One region of the Streptomyces sp. NPDC002838 genome, then DNA from elsewhere that is predicted to be linked to it. Evidence: predicted binding sites of a transcription regulator. Region 1 holds the regulator's gene; each other region holds the start of a gene.
The links. The regulator HrcA, encoded in region 1, represses chaperone genes, less so after heat shock. The targets are predictions, from matches to a motif close to TTNGCACTCNGNNNNNCNGAGTGCNAA.
Positions count from the first base shown of each region.

Region 2: a site for HrcA is predicted at 1,612-1,638, ahead of groES (co-chaperone GroES). Genes of this name have one in related genera too.
Region 3: a site for HrcA is predicted at 4,019-4,045, ahead of groL (chaperonin GroEL). Genes of this name have one in related genera too.

Region 1 is NZ_JBEOVF010000038.1:38,267-44,945, reverse strand. Features, by position in the region: gene ABT063_RS36325 (SpoIIE family protein phosphatase) at 1-166, shown strand, start outside; gene hemW (radical SAM family heme chaperone HemW) at 194-1,426, shown strand; gene ABT063_RS36315 (Uma2 family endonuclease) at 1,526-2,104, shown strand; gene ABT063_RS36310 (DUF3097 domain-containing protein) at 2,082-2,891, opposite strand; gene ABT063_RS36305 (MBL fold metallo-hydrolase) at 2,926-3,654, opposite strand; gene hrcA (heat-inducible transcriptional repressor HrcA) at 3,817-4,833, shown strand; gene dnaJ (molecular chaperone DnaJ) at 4,834-5,970, shown strand; gene ABT063_RS36290 (nitronate monooxygenase) at 6,091-6,679, shown strand, end outside.
Region 2 is NZ_JBEOVF010000030.1:85,578-92,256, forward strand. Features, by position in the region: gene ABT063_RS32100 (polysaccharide deacetylase family protein) at 1-704, shown strand, start outside; gene ABT063_RS32105 (polysaccharide deacetylase family protein) at 701-1,525, shown strand; gene groES (co-chaperone GroES) at 1,785-2,093, shown strand; gene groL (chaperonin GroEL) at 2,210-3,835, shown strand; gene ABT063_RS32120 (ester cyclase) at 3,914-4,621, opposite strand; gene ABT063_RS32125 (SDR family NAD(P)-dependent oxidoreductase) at 4,710-5,483, opposite strand; gene ABT063_RS32130 (MOSC domain-containing protein) at 5,583-6,251, opposite strand; gene ABT063_RS32135 (LysR family transcriptional regulator) at 6,332-6,679, shown strand, end outside.
Region 3 is NZ_JBEOVF010000003.1:95,292-101,970, forward strand. Features, by position in the region: gene ABT063_RS05350 (alpha,alpha-trehalose-phosphate synthase (UDP-forming)) at 1-130, opposite strand, end outside; gene ABT063_RS05355 (glucosyl-3-phosphoglycerate synthase) at 271-1,215, opposite strand; SAM riboswitch class I at 1,403-1,563, shown strand; gene thrC (threonine synthase) at 1,582-2,868, shown strand; gene ABT063_RS05365 (ubiquitin-like small modifier protein 1) at 2,970-3,245, shown strand; gene ABT063_RS05370 (cold-shock protein) at 3,677-3,880, shown strand; gene groL (chaperonin GroEL) at 4,208-5,833, shown strand; gene ABT063_RS05380 (NADH:flavin oxidoreductase) at 6,066-6,679, shown strand, end outside.

The DNA.
Region 1 (6,679 bases):
CGGCTCACGCCAGTTCGACGACGAGGACGGGCTCGCGGCGGCGCTGGAGGGGTGCGCGGGGCTGGACGCGGAGCTGATCGCGGAGCGCATCAAGCGGCTGGTGCACGAGTTCGGGGTGCGGCCGCCGGAGGACGACCTGGCGCTGCTGGTCCTGCAGGCGGAGTAACCATGGTGGGTGCTGGACAATGAAGGCATGCCTTCCGCACTCCCCGACGGCGAACCCGTCCCCGACGACGGCGCCCTCCCCGCGTCCGCGCTCGCCGGGGCCGCCGACCGCCCGCTCGGCTTCTACCTGCACGTCCCGTACTGCGCGACCCGCTGCGGCTACTGCGACTTCAACACCTACACGGCGACCGAGCTGCGCGGCACGGGCGGGGTCCTCGCCTCCCGCGACAACTACGCGGACACTCTGATCGACGAGATCCGCCTGGCCCGCAAGGCCCTCGGCGACGACCCGCGCCCCGTGCGCACGGTGTTCGTGGGCGGCGGTACGCCCACACTGCTGGCCGCGGGCGATCTCGTACGGATGCTGGGGGCGATCCGTGACGAGTTCGGGCTGGCGGCGGACGCGGAGGTCACGACGGAGGCGAACCCGGAGTCGGTGGACCCGGCATATCTGGCCACGCTCCGGCAGGGCGGCTTCAACCGGATCTCCTTCGGCATGCAGAGCGCGAAGCAGCATGTGCTGAAGGTCCTGGACCGCACGCACACGCCGGGGCGTCCGGAGGCGTGCGTGGCGGAGGCGCGGGCGGCGGGCTTCGAGCACGTGAATCTGGACCTGATCTACGGCACGCCGGGGGAGTCGGACGAGGACTGGCGGGCGTCGCTGGAGGCGGCGCTGGGCGCCGGGCCGGACCACGTCTCGGCGTACGCGCTGATCGTCGAGGAGGGTACGCAGCTGGCGCGGCGGATCCGGCGGGGCCAGGTCCCCATGACGGATGACGACGTGCACGCGGACCGGTATCTGATCGCGGAGGAGACGCTGTCGGCGGCCGGTTTCGACTGGTACGAGGTGTCGAACTGGGCGACCTCGGACGCGGGCCGCTGCCTGCACAACGAGCTGTACTGGCGGGGCGCCGACTGGTGGGGAGCGGGGCCGGGTGCGCACAGCCATGTGGGCGGGGTGCGGTGGTGGAACGTGAAGCATCCGGGGGCGTATGCGGCGGCGCTGGCTGCGGGGCGGTCGCCGGGGGCGGGGCGGGAGCTGCTGTCGGAGGAGGACCGCCGGGTGGAGCGGATTCTGCTGGAGCTGCGGCTTCGGGAGGGGGTGCCGTTGGAGTTGCTGCGGGCGGAGGGGCTTGCGGCTTCGCGGCGGGCGCTGGGGGATGGGTTGCTTGAGGAGGGGCCGTACGGAGAGGGGCGTGCGGTGCTGACGTTGCGGGGGCGGTTGTTGGCGGATGCGGTGGTCAGGGATCTGGTGGACTGATCACTCCGGCGAGTGAATCGGTGCGGAACGTCGGTTCGGCCCCTAACCTGGCTCGTAGGCCGCCGTCAAAGTACGCGGCGGATGTGGAGGGCCACGGAGATGACCGCTGTGGACGAGCGTGGGATGACCAAGTACTTCGAGGAGCTTGAGCCTCCCGAGGGCATCAAGGTCGAGCTTCTCCGGGGGGTAATCGTGATGATGGCCAGCCCCGACATCGTGCACAACAGGATCGTCGCCGATGTGCAGGACCAGATCCCGCGGCAGCGCTGGAGTCGCCTCCAGACCCAGGATGTCGACATCGTCGACGAGGCCAGCGAGCCGGTACCGGACTTGGTGGTCTTGGAACGCGATGTCGTGCCCGCCTCGGGGCGCTTGTTGCCGTGTCAGCTGGTCACGATGGTTGTCGAGGTCGTGTCCAAGTCCAGCGTCCACCAGGACTACGTGGTCAAACGGTCGATCTACGCTGCGGGGAAGGTACCTGCCTACCTCATCGTCGACCCGATCATGGGGCACTGCGTCCTGTTGACGAAGCCCGCCGGAGAGGGCGAAGACGCCGACTACCGGAGCCAGGAGATCACCAAGTTCAGTGATCCACTGCCGTTGGAGATCCTGGGGCTCGAACTGGACACGAGTGAGTTCGGCGTGTTCCCCGGGGTCAGGCCCCACCGCTATCCGTAACAAAGTCGATCAGCTCCTCCACCCGCCCCAACAACTCCGGCTCCAGGTCCTTGTAAGACCCCACCCGCCCCAGAATCCCCTGCCAAGCCGCCCCGGTGTTTTCCGGCCATCCCAGCGCCCGGCACACCCCCGTCTTCCAGTCCTGCCCGCGCGGCACCCGGGGCCACCCGGGAATCCCCAGGGACGACGGCTTCACCGCCTCCCAGATGTCGATGTACGGGTGGCCCACCACCAGCGCGTGCTCGCTCGTCACCGCCTCCGCGATGCGCCACTCCTTCGTGCCCGGCACCAAGTGGTCCACCAGGACGCCCAACCGCGCATCCGGACCCGGTGCGAAATCGGCCACGATCGACGGCAGGTCGTCCACGCCCTCCAGGTACTCCACGACCACGCCCTCGATGCGCAGGTCGTCGCCCCACACCTTCTCGACCAGTTCGGCGTCGTGCCGGCCCTCGACGTAGATGCGCCCGGCGCGGGCCACGCGTGCGCGTGCGCCGGGGACGGCGACCGAACCGGAGGCCGTTCGGGTCGGTCGTACCGGCCCCGCCGATGGCCGTACGAGCGTCACCACCCGGCCCTCCAGCAGGAAGCCCCGCGGCTCCAACGGGAACACGCGGTGCTTGCCGAAGCGGTCCTCCAGGGTGACCGTGCCCGCCTCGCAGCGGATCACCGCGCCGCAGAAGCCGGTGCCGGGCTCCTCCACCACCAGGCCGGGCTCCGCCGGGACCTCGGGGACGGGCTGCGGCTTCTTCCAGGGAGGAGTCAGATCGGCGGAGTACTGGCGCATTCGGGTGACGATAGGAGAAGTGACCGGAGAGTGCTTACGACACGCCGAAACGCGTCGCCAACGCGTCCCGCTGCGCCCTTACGAACGCCGCGTCCACCACCGCTCCGTGACCGGGCACGTACAGCGCGTCCTCGCCGCCCAGGTCCAGCAGCCGGTCCAGCGCGGCCGGCCAGTGCGACGGTACGGCGTCGGCGCCCGCCTGCGGCTCCCCGGACTCCTCGACCAGGTCGCCGCAGAAGACGACCTCGGGCGAGCCCGGTACCAGGACCGCGAGGTCGTGGGCCGTGTGGCCAGGGCCTACGTTCGCCAGCAGGACCTGGCGGCCGCCGCCCAGGTCGAGGGTCCACTCGCCGGAGACGTGATGGCGAGGTGGGACGAGTGCGTCGATCGCCTCGTCCGCCGAATCGGCCTCCAGCCCATTGCGTACCGCGTCCGCGCGCAGCTCCTCGCGCGCGTGCCGGGCGGTGAACACCGTGTCGATGCCCACCGCGCCGAACACCTCCGCCCCCGCGAACGCCGCCGCCCCGAAGACGTGATCGAAATGGGGGTGAGTGAGCGCGAGATGAGTCACACGGTGACCGGTGAACGCCTCCGCCTGCGCCCGCAGCCGCGCGCCCTCCCCGAGGCTCGACCCGGCGTCGATCAGCAAGGCCGTGCCCTCCCCGACGACCAGCCCCACCGTGCAGTCCCAGCCGGGAAGCCGGCACCGGCCCACCCCGGCCGCCATCCGCTCCCACCCCAGCTCTTCCCAAGTCACGCTCATACCGCGACGCTAGCCAAGACAGCACGTCCAGGCACGGCATCGCAGGACCGGCCTTGCCCGGGGCGTACCCCACGGCCGTACACTGGGCCGGGGAACGTTGGCACTCGGCTGTGAAGAGTGCCAGGCCAGGTGCCGAGGGGACGACTTCTGGAGGTGTGCGCGATGCTGAGTGAACGACGGCTTCAGGTGCTGCGCGCCATCGTCCAGGACTATGTCGGCACCGAGGAGCCCGTCGGATCCAAGGCACTCACCGAGCGGCACAGCCTCGGCGTGTCCCCGGCGACCGTGCGCAACGACATGGCCGCCCTGGAGGACGAGGGGTACATCGCCCAGCCGCACACCAGCGCCGGGCGGATCCCGACGGACAAGGGCTACCGGCTCTTCGTCGACAAGCTCGCCGGCGTCAAGCCGATGAGTCCGCCCGAGCGGCGCGCGATCCAGAACTTCCTCGACGGCGCCGTCGACCTCGATGACGTGGTGGCACGGACCGTACGGCTGCTCGCGCAGCTCACGCGGCAGGTCGCCGTCGTGCAGTACCCGTCGCTCACCCGGTCCACCGTCCGGCACGTCGAGCTGCTCTCGCTCGCTCCCGCGCGCGTGATGCTCGTGCTGATCACGGACACGGGGCGGGTCGAGCAACGGATGATCGACTGCCCGGCGCCGTTCGGCGAGGCCTCCCTGGCCGATCTGCGGGCCCGGCTCAACAGCAGGGTCGCGGGGCGGCGCTTCACCGATGTGCCAAGGCTCGTCGAGGACCTTCCCGAAGGCTTCGACACAGAGGACCGCGGCACGGTCTCGACCGTCCTCTCCACCCTGCTGGAGACGCTCGTCGAGGAGAACGAAGAGCGGCTGATGATCGGCGGCACCGCCAATCTGACCCGCTTCGCACATGACTTTCCCCTCACCATCCGGCCCGTCCTGGAGGCCCTGGAGGAGCAGGTCGTGCTCCTCAAACTCCTTGGCGAGGCGGGGGATTCGGGCATGACCGTACGCATCGGTCACGAGAACGCCTACGAGGGACTCAACTCCACGTCAGTGGTGTCGGTCGGCTACGGTTCGGGCAACGAGGCAGTCGCCAAGCTCGGCGTGGTCGGACCGACCCGCATGGATTACCCGGGAACGATGGGAGCGGTACGCGCAGTGGCACGGTACGTCGGACAGATCCTGGCGGAGTCGTAAGTGGCCACGGACTATTACGCCGTTCTCGGCGTGCGTCGCGACGCGTCGCAGGAAGAGATCAAGAAGGCCTTCCGGCGGCTCGCACGCGAGCTGCACCCGGACGTCAACCCCGATCCGAAGACCCAGGAGCGGTTCAAGGAGATCAACGCCGCTTACGAGGTGCTGTCGGACCCGCAGAAGAAGCAGGTCTACGACCTCGGCGGCGACCCGCTCTCGCAGGCGGCCGGCGCCGGCGCGGGCGGCTTCGGGGCCGGTGGCTTCGGGAACTTCTCCGACATCATGGACGCCTTCTTCGGTACGGCGTCCCAGCGGGGTCCGCGCTCGCGCACCCGGCGCGGCCAGGACGCGATGATCCGGCTGGAGATCGAGCTCGACGAGGCGGCCTTCGGTACGACGAAGGACATCCAGGTCGACACGGCGATCGTCTGCTCCACCTGTAGTGGTGAGGGCGCGGCGCCGGGGACCTCCGCGCAGACCTGTGACATGTGCCGCGGCCGCGGTGAGGTGTCGCAGGTGACGCGGTCCTTCCTGGGCCAGGTCATGACCTCGCGTCCCTGCCCGCAGTGCCAGGGCTTCGGCACCGTGGTGCCCACTCCGTGCCCGGAGTGCGCGGGCGACGGGCGCGTACGGTCCCGCCGTACGCTCACGGTCAAGATCCCCGCCGGTGTCGACAACGGCACCCGCATCCAGCTGGCCGGCGAGGGCGAGGTCGGCCCCGGCGGCGGCCCCGCCGGTGACCTGTACGTCGAGATCCACGAGCTGCCGCACTCGCAGTTCCAGCGGCGCGGCGACGATCTGCACTGCACGGTCACGCTCCCGATGACCGCGGCCTCCCTCGGCACGAAGGTCCCGCTGGAGACGCTGGACGGCCTGGAGGAGGTCGACATCCGGCCCGGCACCCAGTCCGGCCAGTCGATCCCGCTGCACGGCCGGGGCGTCACGCATCTGCGGGGCGGCGGCCGGGGCGACCTGATCGTCCACGTCGAGGTCCAGACCCCGAGCAAGCTCGACCCCGAGCAGGAGCGGTTGCTCCGCGAGCTGGCCAAGCTGCGGGGCGAGGAGCGGCCGCAGGGGCAGTTCCAGCCGGGGCAGCAAGGGTTGTTCTCGCGGTTGAAGGACGCGTTCAACGGGCGCTGACGGGGTGGCCGCGGGCGGCCGCCCGCGGCGGAGCCGCTGATGGATGCAGCGCCCCAGGTGGCGTATGCCAAAGGGAAGGTTCGATTCGGACTTGTTCGGAGTACGTGACAACATGCCGTCATGTCCTCCGCACTGACCGATCTCTTCCCTCATCCGATCGTGCAGGCCCCCATGGCGGGCGGCGTCTCCGTGCCGAAGCTCGCCGCGGCCGTGTGCGAGGCCGGCGGGCTGGGGTTCCTCGCTGCCGGGTACAAGACGGCCGACGGCCTGTACCAGGAGATCAAGCAGTTGCGGAGCCTCACGGCCCGCCCGTTCGGCGTGAACGTCTTCATGCCGCAGCCCGAGTACCCCGGTGCAAGCACCGGCTCCACTGGAGCGGCTACGGCCGCGCCCCCTTCTGCCGCCGCCGTCGACGTCTACGCCCACCAGCTGGCCGGCGAGGCCGCCTGGTACGAGACCGAGCTCGGCGACCCCGAGAGCGGCCGCGACGACGGCTACGACGCCAAGCTCGCCGTCCTGCTCGACAACCCGGTGCCGGTGGTCTCCTTCCACTTCGGCGTGCCGAGCCGTGACGTGCTGGACTCGCTGCGCCGGGCCGGCACCTTCACCCTGGTCACCGCGACCACCGCGGAGGAGGCCTTCGCCGTCGAGCAGGCGGGCGCCGACGCGGTGATCGCGCAGGGCGTGGAGGCCGGCGGCCACCAGGGCA
Region 2 (6,679 bases), on a different contig from region 1:
CGGCGAAGCGCTGGGGTCTGGCCAATGTTCCGCTGACGGCCCCCTCACCCCCCGCCGTGAAACCGAGGATCACCACTCGCAAGGGCTTCGAGGTCGACGGCCACCGGGAACGGAACCTCCCCCCGGTCTTCACCACCATCCCGACCCGGCAGAAGGTCGTCTTCCTGACCATCGACGACGGTGCCGAGAAGGACCGGGCGTTCCTGCGGATGATGAGCGAGCTGAAGATCCCGTACACCGCCTTCCTCAGCGACTACCTGGTCAAGGAGGACTACGGCTATTTCAAGAAGATGCAGGACCGGGGAGTGGTCCTGAACAACCACACCCTGCACCACCCCTACCTGCCGGGCCTGTCGTACCTCGGCCAGAAGCGGGAGATCTGCGGCATGCAGCGCGTGATCGAGAGGCGCTACGGCAAGCGCCCCACCCTCTTCCGCCCGCCATTCGGCAACTACGACGAGGACACCCTGCGCGCCGCCAAGGCCTGCGGCATCAGGTACGTGCCCCTGTGGAACGAGGAGGTCTTCGTCGACCGCTGGGAGTACCGCGAGTGGGACCGGGACCTCCATCCGGGTGACATCGTCCTCAGTCACTTCCGGGGCCGGGACGACTGGAAGGGCACAATGCCGGACATGATCCGCCGGTTCCTGAACAAGGTCACGGACAGGGGGTACGCCGTGGCCCGCCTGGAGGACTACCTGTGAGGCGACCGCGGGGCCCGCTGGCGGGGACGCTGGTGGCCGCCGTCCTGCTGACGGGCTGCGCCCTCGGCTCCGTCGAACGGCCGGGGGAGAAGGCGGCCGAGCGGGTGGGATCGCACGGATCGGCCGACGAACGGGGGGTGGGTGCGCAGCCGTACCGCCGCTGGGGCCTCGAGGCCCCGCTCCCTCCGGCCCCGAAGCCGGCCGCCCGGCCCCCCGCCACCCGCACGGCGGGCCCGGCCCTCCCACCCGTCGTCCGTCACATCCGCACGCCCGACAAGGTCGTCTTCCTGACCTACGACGACGGCGCCGAGAAGGATCCGCGCTTCGTCGACATGGTCCGTGAGCTACGGCTCCCGGTCAGCATGTTCCTCACGGACAGTGTCGTCGGCCCGGGGTACGGCCACTTCGCACGCCTGCGGTCGGTCGGCGCGAGCATCCAGAACCACACCCTCGACCACCCCGCCCTGCGCGGCCTGCCCTACGCCGGCCAGCGCGCCGAGATCTGCGGCCAGCAGAACAAGCTCAAGTCCCGCTTCGGCGTCCGCCCCCGCCTCTTCCGCCCGCCCTACGGCACGTACGACACGACGACACTCCGCGCGGCAGCCGACTGCGGCATCTCGGCGGTCGTCCTGTGGCGGGCGTCGATGGAGGACACCGGACTGACGTTCACGCAGGGCGGGAGCCGGTTGCGGGCGGGCGACATCGTGTCGGTGACCTCGGGGGAGGCGACCGGCCTGACGCTGGTGGAACGAACGGCGAGGCTGCTGCGGGAGGTGCGCGGGAAGGGGCTGACGGTGGGACGCCTGGAGGACTACCTGTAAGGGGGCTGAGCGTTCCAGCGCCGGCCGAGCCGTCTCAGCCGTCCGGCGTTTGAGGACGAGGCCCGCCGCCCCCGCGCCGCACGGAACTGGCACTCCGCTTGACCGAGTGCTAACCGCGGTCATAGTCTCAGCTCTGGCACTCCCCCCTGGAGAGTGCCAACAACGCGACGGGCAGGTCCGGCACCCGCGACGACGGATCGACCTGGTCGCCACCTCAGACAGTTAACCCCGTGAGATCTCCGAAGGGGGAGGTCGGATCGTGACGACCGCCAGCTCCAAGGTTGCCATCAAGCCGCTTGAGGACCGCATCGTGGTCCAGGCCGTCGAGGCCGAGCAGACCACGGCCTCTGGCCTGGTCATCCCGGACACTGCCAAGGAGAAGCCCCAGGAGGGCGTCGTCCTGGCCGTGGGCCCGGGCCGTTTCGAGAACGGCGAGCGTCTTCCGCTCGACGTCAAGACCGGCGATGTCGTGCTGTACAGCAAGTACGGCGGCACCGAGGTGAAGTACAACGGCGAGGAGTACCTCGTCCTCTCGGCTCGCGACGTGCTCGCGATCATCGAGAAGTAATTCGCTTCACCGCACGTTTTCTTCGAGCTGCGCCCCTGGCCCCCCGCGACCATTAATCAGCCGGGCGCCCGGGGCGCAGTCCGTTCATCTCCATTTTCCGAGAGGGCTACGCTCCCATGGCGAAGATCCTGAAGTTCGACGAGGACGCCCGTCGCGCCCTCGAGCGCGGCGTCAACAAGCTCGCCGACACGGTCAAGGTGACGATCGGCCCCAAGGGCCGCAACGTCGTCATCGACAAGAAGTTCGGCGCCCCCACCATCACCAACGACGGCGTCACCATCGCCCGCGAGGTCGAGGTCGACGACCCGTACGAGAACCTCGGCGCCCAGCTGGTGAAGGAGGTGGCGACCAAGACCAACGACATCGCGGGTGACGGCACCACCACCGCCACCGTGCTCGCCCAGGCGCTGGTCCGCGAGGGCCTGCGGAACGTCGCCGCCGGCGCGTCCCCGGCCGCCCTGAAGAAGGGCATCGACGCCGCCGTGGCCGCCGTGTCGGAGGACCTCCTGTCCTCGGCCCGGCCGATCGACGAGAAGTCCGACATCGCCGCCGTCGCCGGGCTGTCCGCCCAGGACCAGCAGGTCGGCGAGCTCATCGCCGAGGCGATGGACAAGGTCGGCAAGGACGGTGTCATCACCGTCGAGGAGTCCAACACCTTCGGTCTGGAGCTGGACTTCACCGAGGGCATGGCCTTCGACAAGGGTTACCTGTCGCCGTACTTCGTGACGGACCAGGAGCGCATGGAGGCCGTCCTCGACGACCCGTACATCCTGATCCACCAGGGCAAGATCTCCGCGATCGCGGACATGCTGCCGCTGCTGGAGAAGGTCATCCAGGCCAACTCCTCCAAGCCGCTGCTGATCATCGCCGAGGACGTCGAGGGCGAGGCCCTGTCGACCCTGGTCGTGAACAAGATCCGCGGCACCTTCAACGCGGTCGCGGTCAAGGCGCCCGGCTTCGGCGACCGCCGCAAGGCGATGCTGCAGGACATGGCGGTCCTCACCGGTGCCACGGTCGTCTCCGAGGAGGTCGGCCTCAAGCTCGACCAGGTCGGCCTGGAGGTGCTGGGCTCCGCCCGCCGCGTCACGGTCACCAAGGACGACACCACTCTCGTCGACGGCTCCGGCAAGTCCGAGGACGTCCAGGGCCGCGTCGCACAGATCAAGGCCGAGATCGAGAACACCGACTCCGACTGGGACCGCGAGAAGCTCCAGGAGCGCCTCGCGAAGCTGGCCGGCGGCGTGTGCGTGATCAAGGTCGGCGCCGCCACCGAGGTGGAGCTGAAGGAGAAGAAGCACCGTCTGGAGGACGCCATCTCCGCGACCCGCGCCGCGGTCGAGGAGGGCATCGTCTCCGGTGGTGGCTCCGCGCTCGTCCACGCCGCCAAGGTGCTGGAGGGCAGCCTCGGCAAGACCGGCGACGAGGCCACCGGTGTCGCCGTCGTCCGCCGCGCGGTCGTCGAGCCGCTGCGCTGGATCGCCGAGAACGCCGGCCTGGAGGGTTACGTCATCACCGCCAAGGTCGCCGAGCTCGACAAGGGCCAGGGCTTCAACGCCGCCACCGGCGAGTACGGCGACCTGATCAAGCAGGGCGTCATCGACCCGGTCAAGGTCACCCGCTCCGCCCTGGAGAACGCCGCCTCCATCGCCTCCCTCCTGCTCACGACCGAGACCCTGGTCGTCGAGAAGAAGGAAGAGGAGGAGCCGGCCGCCGGCGGCCACAGCCACGGCCACGCCCACTGAGGCACCGACGGCTCCAAGAAGCCCCCGTTTCCGCAGGGAACGGGGGCTTCTCCCGTACACGAGGTCACTGTCTTCGGGTCACTTCTCCAACGCGTCGAGCGCCCCGAGCTGCCCCATCAGCCCCAGCCGGTCGTACTGCCACCAGGCCTCGGCGATCTTCCCGTCCACCGTGCACCGGTGGATGGTCGTCCCGGTCATGGTGACGTTCCTGCCGGTGGCCGAGATCCCGAGGAAGTCGCCCTTGTGGGTCCCGTTCCAGGTCCACCGGGTGGCCACGCGATCACCCTGGGCGATCTGGTCCTCGACGGTGAACGCGAAGTCGAACCCGCCCCGCCACATCTCGACCTCGCGCCGGAACGCGTCCAGGCCGATGACGTCCTGCGGGTGGGAGGGATCGTGGTCGTGGTAGTCCTCGATGAGCAGATCGTTGAACGGGGGCAGCTCCCCCTCGGTGGCCAAGGTGTCGAAGAACCTGCGCGCGCTGGCCGCGAACAGCTGCTCGTCCCGCACCACGTCCAGATCGGTGAACGTCGGCATCGTGTCGCACAGGGCGACCATCTCCCGGAAGGTCTGCTCGGTCTCCGGGAGGTTCGAGTTCCGCATCGCCTCCTCGTACGACGGGAACTCCACGATCTCGATGAGGTGCGACGCGTCCGACAGGTCCTTGCCGACCACCGCGTGCGTCGCGGTCCGCTTCCCCTGGGTCTGTTCGACCCACGTGTCCAGCAGCCGGTTCATCTCGTCGAACCGGCTGGTCTTGCAGTCGATGAGTTGTACGAACGTCATGAGCCGCCTCCGGCCCCCCTGGGTCCGGTCTTTCCGTCATGCCCATTTTCCCACCGGAGGCGCCGTCGCTCACCGCGATGACGAGGGCTCACTGCGGCCCGTACTTGCGCCCCGTCTTCGAGGAGATCCCGCCCAGCAGCCCCCTGGGCGCCACCTTCACGACGCCCATGAGCGCCTTGTACCGCGGATCCGGAATCGACACCGACTTCCCGCGCGCGAGGTCGGAAAGGGCCGCCGCCACCAGCTTGTCCGCGTCCAGCCACATCCAGCCGGGGATGTTGTCCGTCCCCATCCCGGCCCGCTGGTGGAACTCCGTCCGCACGAAGCCCGGGCACAGCGCCATCAGCCGCACCCCGCTCCCGGCCAGATCCCGCGCCGCGCCCTGCGTGAACTGCACGACCCACGCCTTGGACGCCCCGTACGTCCCGCGCGGCACGAAGGCGGCGACCGACGCCACGTTGACGACACCGCCCCGCCCCCGCTCCCGCATCGCCTCGGTCGCCGCCGACGTCAGCCGCAGCACCGCCTCGCAGTGCACCTTGAGCATCGTCAGCTCATCGGCCATGGATACGTCGAGAAAGCGCCCCTTGTTGCCGAAGCCCGCGTTGTTGATCAGCAGGTCGACGGGGTCCTTGCGGTCGGCCAGGCGGGCGGCCACCGCCTCGATGCCGTCGTCCGTCGCCAGGTCGGCCGTGACCACCTCCGCCTCGATGCCGTGCCGGTCGTGCAGTTCGGTCGCCTGTTCCCGCAGCCGCTTGGTGTCGCGGGCGACCAGGACGAGGTTGTGCCCGTCCGCCGCCAGCCGTCGTGCGAACGCGGCGCCGATGCCCGCGGTCGATCCCGTGATGAGAGCCGTTGTCATGGCGCAAGGTTAATGACCCGGACTGGGTCCGTCCGCTCCCCGCACAGGGCCTCCCGCCGAGTGAAGACCGGGTGAGCACCCCCTCCCGGTGAACACCTGTCAGACCCCGTGCCGCGCCACGTACTTCCGCGCCGCCTTCAGCGCCTCCGGATGCAGCGCCTCGCCCGCCGGCAGCAGCCGCGGCAGCAGCTGCCGCTCGGTCGTGACCGCGCGGAACTGCAGGGCCACCGTCACGTCGTGGTCCGGCCGGTGCACGATCTCGATCGGGTCGCCCGCCCGGATCTCACCGGGCCGTATCACCCGCAGATACGCCCCCGGCGCCCCCTTCTGCGTGAACCGCTTCACCCACCCCTTCTCACCCATGTGCTCCTGGAAGGTCAGGCAGGGAATCCGCCCACAGGTCACCTCCAGCACCACCTCGGCCCCGACCCGCCAGCGCTCGCCGATCCGCGCGCCGGACACGTCCAGGCCCTCGGTGGTGAGGTTCTCGCCGAACGCGCCGCTCGCCAGCTGCCGCCCCAGCTCACGCTCCCAGTCGTCCAGGTCTTCGCGCGCCACCGCGTACACGGCCTGGTCGTCGCCGCCGTGATGCCGTGTGTCGCAGACGGAGTCCCCGGCCAGCCCGCCGGCCCCGATCCCCTTGGGCCCGGGCGCGGTCACCTTCACCGGCCCTTGGATCGGCTGCTTGTCGATGCCGGTCAGTCCTTCCGGCTGGTCCGTGTACGGCACGGCCCGCGCGCGGCCCAGATTCACCGAGAGAAGCCTCATGGGCGCACGGTAGGCGACCGCGGCCCAAAGTGTCGACGAGGCTTTCTGCGGGATCCCCAAGCTCCGCTTATGCTCGACATGTGATCGAGGCCCGACATCTCCGCGTCCTGCGCGCCGTGGCCGCCACCGGCTCCTTCTCGGCGGCGGGGCGCGAACTGGGCTGCACCCAGCCCGCCGTCAGCCAGCAGATGAAGGCCCTGGAGGCCTCCGTCGGCACGCCCCTGCTGATCCGCAGCGGACGCGAGATGCGGCTGACCCAGGCCGGCGAGGCCCTGGTCCGGCACGCCGCAGGGATCCTCGCCGGACTCACCGCGGCCGAGGAGGAGGTCGCCGCCATCGCCGGCCTGCGTGCGGGCCGCGTCCGGCTGGTCTCCTTCCCCAGCGGCAGCTCCACGCTCGTCCCCACCGCCCTGGCCGCCCTGCGCGCC
Region 3 (6,679 bases), on a different contig from region 1:
CCAGCCCGCCGCCACCCCGTTTGGCGTGCAGCGAGCCGTCCTCGCGCACCGCGTAGGAGACCGGGCCGCGGTTGGACGCGACCAGCACTTGAGCACCTCGAGCACCCTGAGCAGCCTGCGTGGAAGCCATACGCCTCAACTTAGCCCAGCCCGTAACCGCTCAAACGTGCGGATCCCCTACGCGATCAGTCGTATACGGCCCGTAAGAGCAGGCAATTCGGCCCGCATACGGCCCGCGGTCAGCTCGCGTACGGCCCGGACACGGCCGCTTCAAGCGACCTTCCGCGCCGCGTACTCCGCGATCTCCACCATCGGCGGCCGTTCCTCCGTGTCCACGGAGTACGTGCGCGGCTCGAACCCGTCCTCACCCCGCTCGAACTGGGTGAGGGAGGGCCGGATCAGATGCCCGCGGGCCAGCCGCAGCTGGGCCGTGCGGTAGATCGCGGCCGACATACGGCCCAGGGACTGCCCGTCCTGGTGGCGGTGCTTGCGGACGCCGACATCGACCTGGGCGAGCGCGTCGAGGCCCACCAGGTGCAGGGCGTCCACCAGCATGCCCAGCTCCACCCCGTATCCGACCGGGAACGGCAGCTGCTCCAGCAGTGAGCGGCGGGCCGCGTACTCGCCGCCGAGCGGCTGGACGAAGCCGGCCAGCTGCGGCCAGTGCATGTTCAGCAGCGGGCGCGCCATGAGCTCGGTGACCCGGCCGCCCTGGCCGGCCGCGCCGCGGAGCGGACGGTCGTACATCCCCTTGACCAGGTCGACCCCGGGGTCCGTGAGCAGCGGGCCCACGATCCCGGAGACGAAGTCCGACGAGAACTCCTTCAGGTCCGCGTCGATGAAGCAGACGATGTCGCCGCCGGTGACCAGGAGCGAGCGCCACAGCACCTCGCCCTTGCCGGGAACGGTCGGGATGCGGGGGAGGATGTCGTCGCGGTGGACGACCCTCGCCCCGGCCGCCGTGGCGACCTGAGACGTGCGGTCGGTCGACCCGGAGTCCACGACGACGATCTCGTCGACGAGCGGGACCTGGCGCATGAGGTCGTGACGGATCACCGCGACGATGTCACCGACCGTCTCCTCCTCGTTGAGCGCGGGCAGCACGACACTGACCGACTGGCCCGTGGCGCGTTTCGCGGCCAGGATCTTGTGGAGCGGGCGATCGGTCTTGGACCAGGAGCGAGTGCTCAGCCAGCGCTCGACTTCATTCAGCACAGTGCGCGGCTCCTCTGCGTTCTCTCGGCGAGTAAGTGATCCATGGTCTCTGGCGGAACATGTGATCCATCTCGCGGTTCGGACGGCTATCTCAACTGTCCTGGCCTTCGGTTACAGTCTTGAACAACGCGGATGACCATCGCATGTCGGGGTCGGCGTTGCGTTTCAACGATCAACAACCACATACCGCTCATCCAGAGGGGCAGAGGGATACGGCCCGATGAAGCCCCGGCAACCCTCCAGCCGGTCTCGTAAACGATCACTGATGATCGTCTCCGCGAGGCTCCACCGGCTAGGGAAGGTGCCAAATCCGTCTCACGGCGAGATGCGTCGTGAGGAAGATGAGGAGAAAGGGCCTCGCCTCACATGGCTGTGCAGACTGTTGCAAGCACCACCGACACCGTCACCGTAGACCTGGGTCCCGCCGCGGCGCTCTCCTGCCGCGAGTGCGGTCACCGCGTACCCCTCGGCCCGGTCTTCGCGTGCGAGGAGTGTTTCGGCCCGCTCGAGATCGCCTACGACTTCTCGGCCTACGACACCGAGGAACTCCGTCGGCAGATCGAGGCGGGACCCGCGAACATCTGGCGTTACGCGCCCCTGCTGCCCGTCCCCGCGGACGTGGCCACCAAGCCGAACATCAACCCCGGCTGGACCCAGCTCGTCAAGGCCGACAACCTCGCGCGCGAGCTCGGCGTGACCGGCGGGCTGTATGTGAAGGACGACTCCGGCAACCCGACGCACTCCTTCAAGGACCGGGTCGTCGCCCAGGCCCTGGAGGCCGCGCGCGCCTTCGGCTTCACCACCCTCTCGTGCTCCTCGACGGGCAACCTGGCCGGCGCCGTCGGCGCCGCCGCCGCCCGGGCCGGCTTCCGCTCCTGCGTGTTCATCCCGCACGACCTGGAGCAGGGCAAGGTCGTCATGGCCGCGGTCTACGGCGGCGAGCTCGTCGGCATCGAGGGCAACTACGACGACGTGAACCGCTTCTGCTCCGAGCTGATCGGCGACCCGGCCGGCGAGGGCTGGGGCTTCGTCAACGTCAACCTGCGGCCGTACTACGCGGAAGGGTCCAAGACCCTGGCGTACGAGATCTGCGAGCAGCTGGGCTGGCAGCTGCCCGACCAGCTGGTCGTGCCGATCGCCTCCGGCTCCCAGCTCACGAAGATCGACAAGGGTCTGCAGGAGCTGATCAAGCTCGGGCTGGTGGAGGACAAGCCGTACAAGATCTTCGGCGCGCAGGCCGAGGGCTGCTCGCCGGTGTCCGTCGCCTTCAAGGGCGGGCACGACGTCGTACGGCCGCAGAAGCCGAACACCATCGCCAAGTCGCTGGCGATCGGCAACCCGGCGGATGGTCCCTACGTCCTCGACATCGCTCGCCGTACGGGCGGGGCGGTGGAGGATGTCACCGACGAGCAGGTCGTCGACGCGATCAAGCTGCTTGCGCGGACCGAGGGCATCTTTGCCGAGACGGCGGGTGGCGTGACCGTGGGGGTTGCGCGGAAGCTGATCGAGGACGGTGTGCTGGATCCGACGTTGACGACTGTCGTGCTCAACACCGGGGATGGTCTCAAGACGTTGGACGCTGTGGCCGGGACTGGGCTTACTGCGACCATTCGTCCCAACCTGGAGTCGTTCCGAGAAGCTGGCCTGGCATAGCTGTTTCCGACTGCGGGCCGGTGGGGGCTGGTCGCGCAGTTCCCCGCGCCCCTGGGGCGCTGCCCCGCCGTACCTGTGCATCCGACCGGAGGTCACACCGCATGAGCGTCAACGTCCGTATCCCCACCATCCTGCGCACCTACACCGGTGGCCAGGCCGAGGTCACGGCCGAGGGTGCGACCCTCGGCGAGGTCATCGCCGATCTGGAGAAGAACCACACCGGCATCGCCGCCCGCGTCCTGGACGACCAGGGCAAGCTGCGCCGGTTCGTCAACGTGTACGTGAACGACGACGACGTTCGCTTCGAGCAGGGCCTGGAGACCGCCACCCCGGACGGTGCCGGCGTTTCCATCATTCCGGCCGTCGCCGGAGGCTGATCATTACCCACGGTAACGCCGGTTACCGAGAGTTCATCGAATTGCCCCCTCCGTAAGAGAAGCGGAGGGGGCAATTCAGTGTGGTTGAGCGCGGTACAGTTGGGGAACGCGCTGCCGACGTTCCAGTCCGAGGCCCCTGGTTTCTGCCTTGCGCCCGATAAGAAGTAGCCAAAGTGTGCGCGTCTTTCATGCCTTTTGTGTACTTTGTGGGGCCCGACTTGCCCTGAATTCGGGCGAATTCTCGGCAGATTCCCGACCCCGCGCGTCCTGAATTCTCGTCCGATTGACCTGTTGCAGAGGGCAGTTGGACAGATACATTCGGCCGCGGTCGACGCGTTCCGGCGCACGCCCCCAATCATGTGGGGGGTGAGGTCTGACCCGGATCCACGAAGTGTGGGTCTGTGCAAGGGCCAGTAATAGGGGAGTTAGGCATGGCTCAGGGCACCGTCAAGTGGTTCAACGCGGAGAAGGGGTACGGCTTCATCGCGGTCGACGGTGGTGCGGATGTTTTCGTCCACTACAGCGCCATCCAGATGGACGGGTACCGCACCCTTGAAGAGGGCCAGCGGGTCGAGTTCGAGATCTCGCAGGGCCAGAAGGGCCCGCAGGCCGACATGGTTCGCGTCTCTGCCTGAACGCGCGACCAACCGCAATAGAACGGTCTTCTCCGGAGGGCCCGCATCCGGCAGGGTGCGGGCCCTCCGGCATGTCCGGGGGTCGATGCGGGGGTGGTCCGCGTCCGGCTCGGGCGGGTGCCCGATCCCCGAGAGGCGCTTGCACTCGACAGGGCCGAGTGCTAATCATTGGCGTTAGCACTCTGAAGGTGAGAGTGACAGTGTGGACCGGGTCGGTGAGGCCCGCAGGCCGGGTGGGGCAAGGAACCACGAGGCAGGCGAGCCGTCCGTCGCGGGCGCGGGCGCGGTCCGAAGGAATCACCCCCAGTCCTGGAGGGACCACTTCACATGGCCAAGATCATCGCGTTCGACGAGGAGGCGCGGCGCGGCCTCGAGCGCGGCATGAACCAGCTCGCGGACGCCGTCAAGGTGACCCTCGGCCCCAAGGGCCGCAACGTCGTCCTCGAGAAGAAGTGGGGCGCCCCCACGATCACCAACGACGGTGTCTCCATCGCCAAGGAGATCGAGCTCGAGGACCCGTACGAGAAGATCGGCGCCGAGCTGGTCAAGGAAGTCGCCAAGAAGACGGACGACGTCGCCGGTGACGGTACGACCACGGCGACCGTTCTCGCCCAGGCCCTGGTCAAGGAAGGCCTGCGCAACGTAGCCGCCGGCGCCAACCCGATGGCCCTCAAGCGCGGTATCGAGAAGGCCGTCGAGGCCGTCTCCGGTGCCCTGCTGGAGCAGGCCAAGGATGTCGAGACCAAGGAGCAGATCGCCTCCACGGCCTCCATCTCCGCCGCCGACACCCAGATCGGCGAGCTCATCGCCGAGGCGATGGACAAGGTCGGCAAGGAAGGCGTCATCACCGTCGAGGAGTCCCAGACCTTCGGTCTGGAGCTGGAGCTCACCGAGGGTATGCGCTTCGACAAGGGCTACATCTCGGCGTACTTCGCCACCGACATGGAGCGTATGGAGGCGTCGCTCGACGATCCCTACATCCTCATCGCCAACTCCAAGATCTCCTCGGTCAAGGACCTGCTCCCGCTCCTGGAGAAGGTCATGCAGTCGGGCAAGCCGCTGCTGATCATCGCCGAGGACGTCGAGGGCGAGGCCCTGTCGACCCTGGTCGTCAACAAGATCCGCGGCACCTTCAAGTCCGTCGCCGTCAAGGCTCCGGGCTTCGGTGACCGCCGCAAGGCCATGCTCGGCGACATCGCCATCCTCACGGGCGGCGAGGTCATCTCCGAGGAGGTCGGCCTCAAGCTGGAGAACGCGTCCCTGGACCTCCTGGGTCGCGCCCGCAAGGTCGTCATCACCAAGGACGAGACCACCATCGTCGACGGTGCCGGTTCCTCCGACCAGGTCAACGGCCGGGTCAACCAGATCCGCGCCGAGATCGAGAACAGCGACTCCGACTACGACCGCGAGAAGCTGCAGGAGCGCCTGGCGAAGCTCGCCGGCGGTGTCGCGGTCATCAAGGCCGGTGCCGCCACCGAGGTGGAGCTCAAGGAGCGCAAGCACCGCATCGAGGACGCCGTGCGCAACGCCAAGGCGGCCGTCGAGGAGGGCATCGTCGCCGGTGGTGGCGTGGCCCTGCTGCAGGCCTCCCAGGTGTTCGAGAAGCTGGAGCTCGAGGGTGACGAGGCGACCGGTGCCCAGGCCGTGAAGCTCGCGCTCGAGGCCCCGCTGAAGCAGATCGCCGTCAACGCCGGCCTCGAGGGCGGTGTCGTGGTGGAGAAGGTGCGCAACCTGACCCCGGGCCACGGCCTGAACGCCGCGACCGGCGAGTACGTCGACCTGATCAAGGAAGGCATCATCGACCCGGCGAAGGTGACCCGCTCTGCCCTGCAGAACGCCGCCTCCATCGCCGCGCTGTTCCTCACCACCGAGGCCGTCATCGCCGACAAGCCGGAGAAGGCGGGCGCTGCCCCGGCCGGCGGCGGCATGCCGGGCGGTGACATGGACTTCTGATCAACCTCTGGTTGATCGACCGTCCTTCGGACCGAGGGCGGCACTCCCTGGAAGCAGGGGGTGCCGCCCTCGGGCGTGTTGTGGATCACAGCGGGCGGGGTGGCGGAATGCCCGGGTGGGTGACGGCGGTTGTGCCGTGCGGGCTGTCGATGCGTATGCACATACCGTACGGAATGTGCCGGTGTCCGCCCGACTGCTCGACGTCCGACCGACCTCTCCGAGGAGCCCTTAAGTGACCGTCACCACCGCCGAGTCCACCTCCCGCGCGGCCCGCCTCCTCTCCCGACCGGCCACGATCAACGGCCTGACCGTCCCGAACCGCATCGTGATGGCGCCCATGACCCGCCAGTTCTCCCCGGGCGGCATCCCGGGCGCGGACGTGGCGTCGTACTACTCCCGGCGGGCAGCCGCGGGCGTCGGCCTGATCGTCACCGAAGGCACCTACGTCGGCCACGCGTCCGCCGGACAGAGCGACAGCATCCCGCGCTTCCACGGCGAGGAGCAGCTCGCGGGCTGGGCGAAGGTCGCCGCGGACGTGCACGCGGCGGGCGGCACGATCGTGCCGCAGCTGTGGCACATCGGCATGGTCCGGGAGCAGGGCCAGCCGCCGTACGCGGACGCCCCCGCCGTCGGCCCCTCCGGTCTGCGCCTCGACGGCACCGAGGGCACCGGCAAGGCCATGACGCAGCGGGACGTGGACGACGTCATCGGCGCGTTCGCCGAGGCCGCCGCGGCGGCGGAGCGGATCGGCTTCGACGGCGTGGAACTGCACGGCGCCCACGGCTACCTCATCGACCAGTTCCTGTGGGCGGGCACGAACCGCCGTACGGACGTCTACGGCGGTGA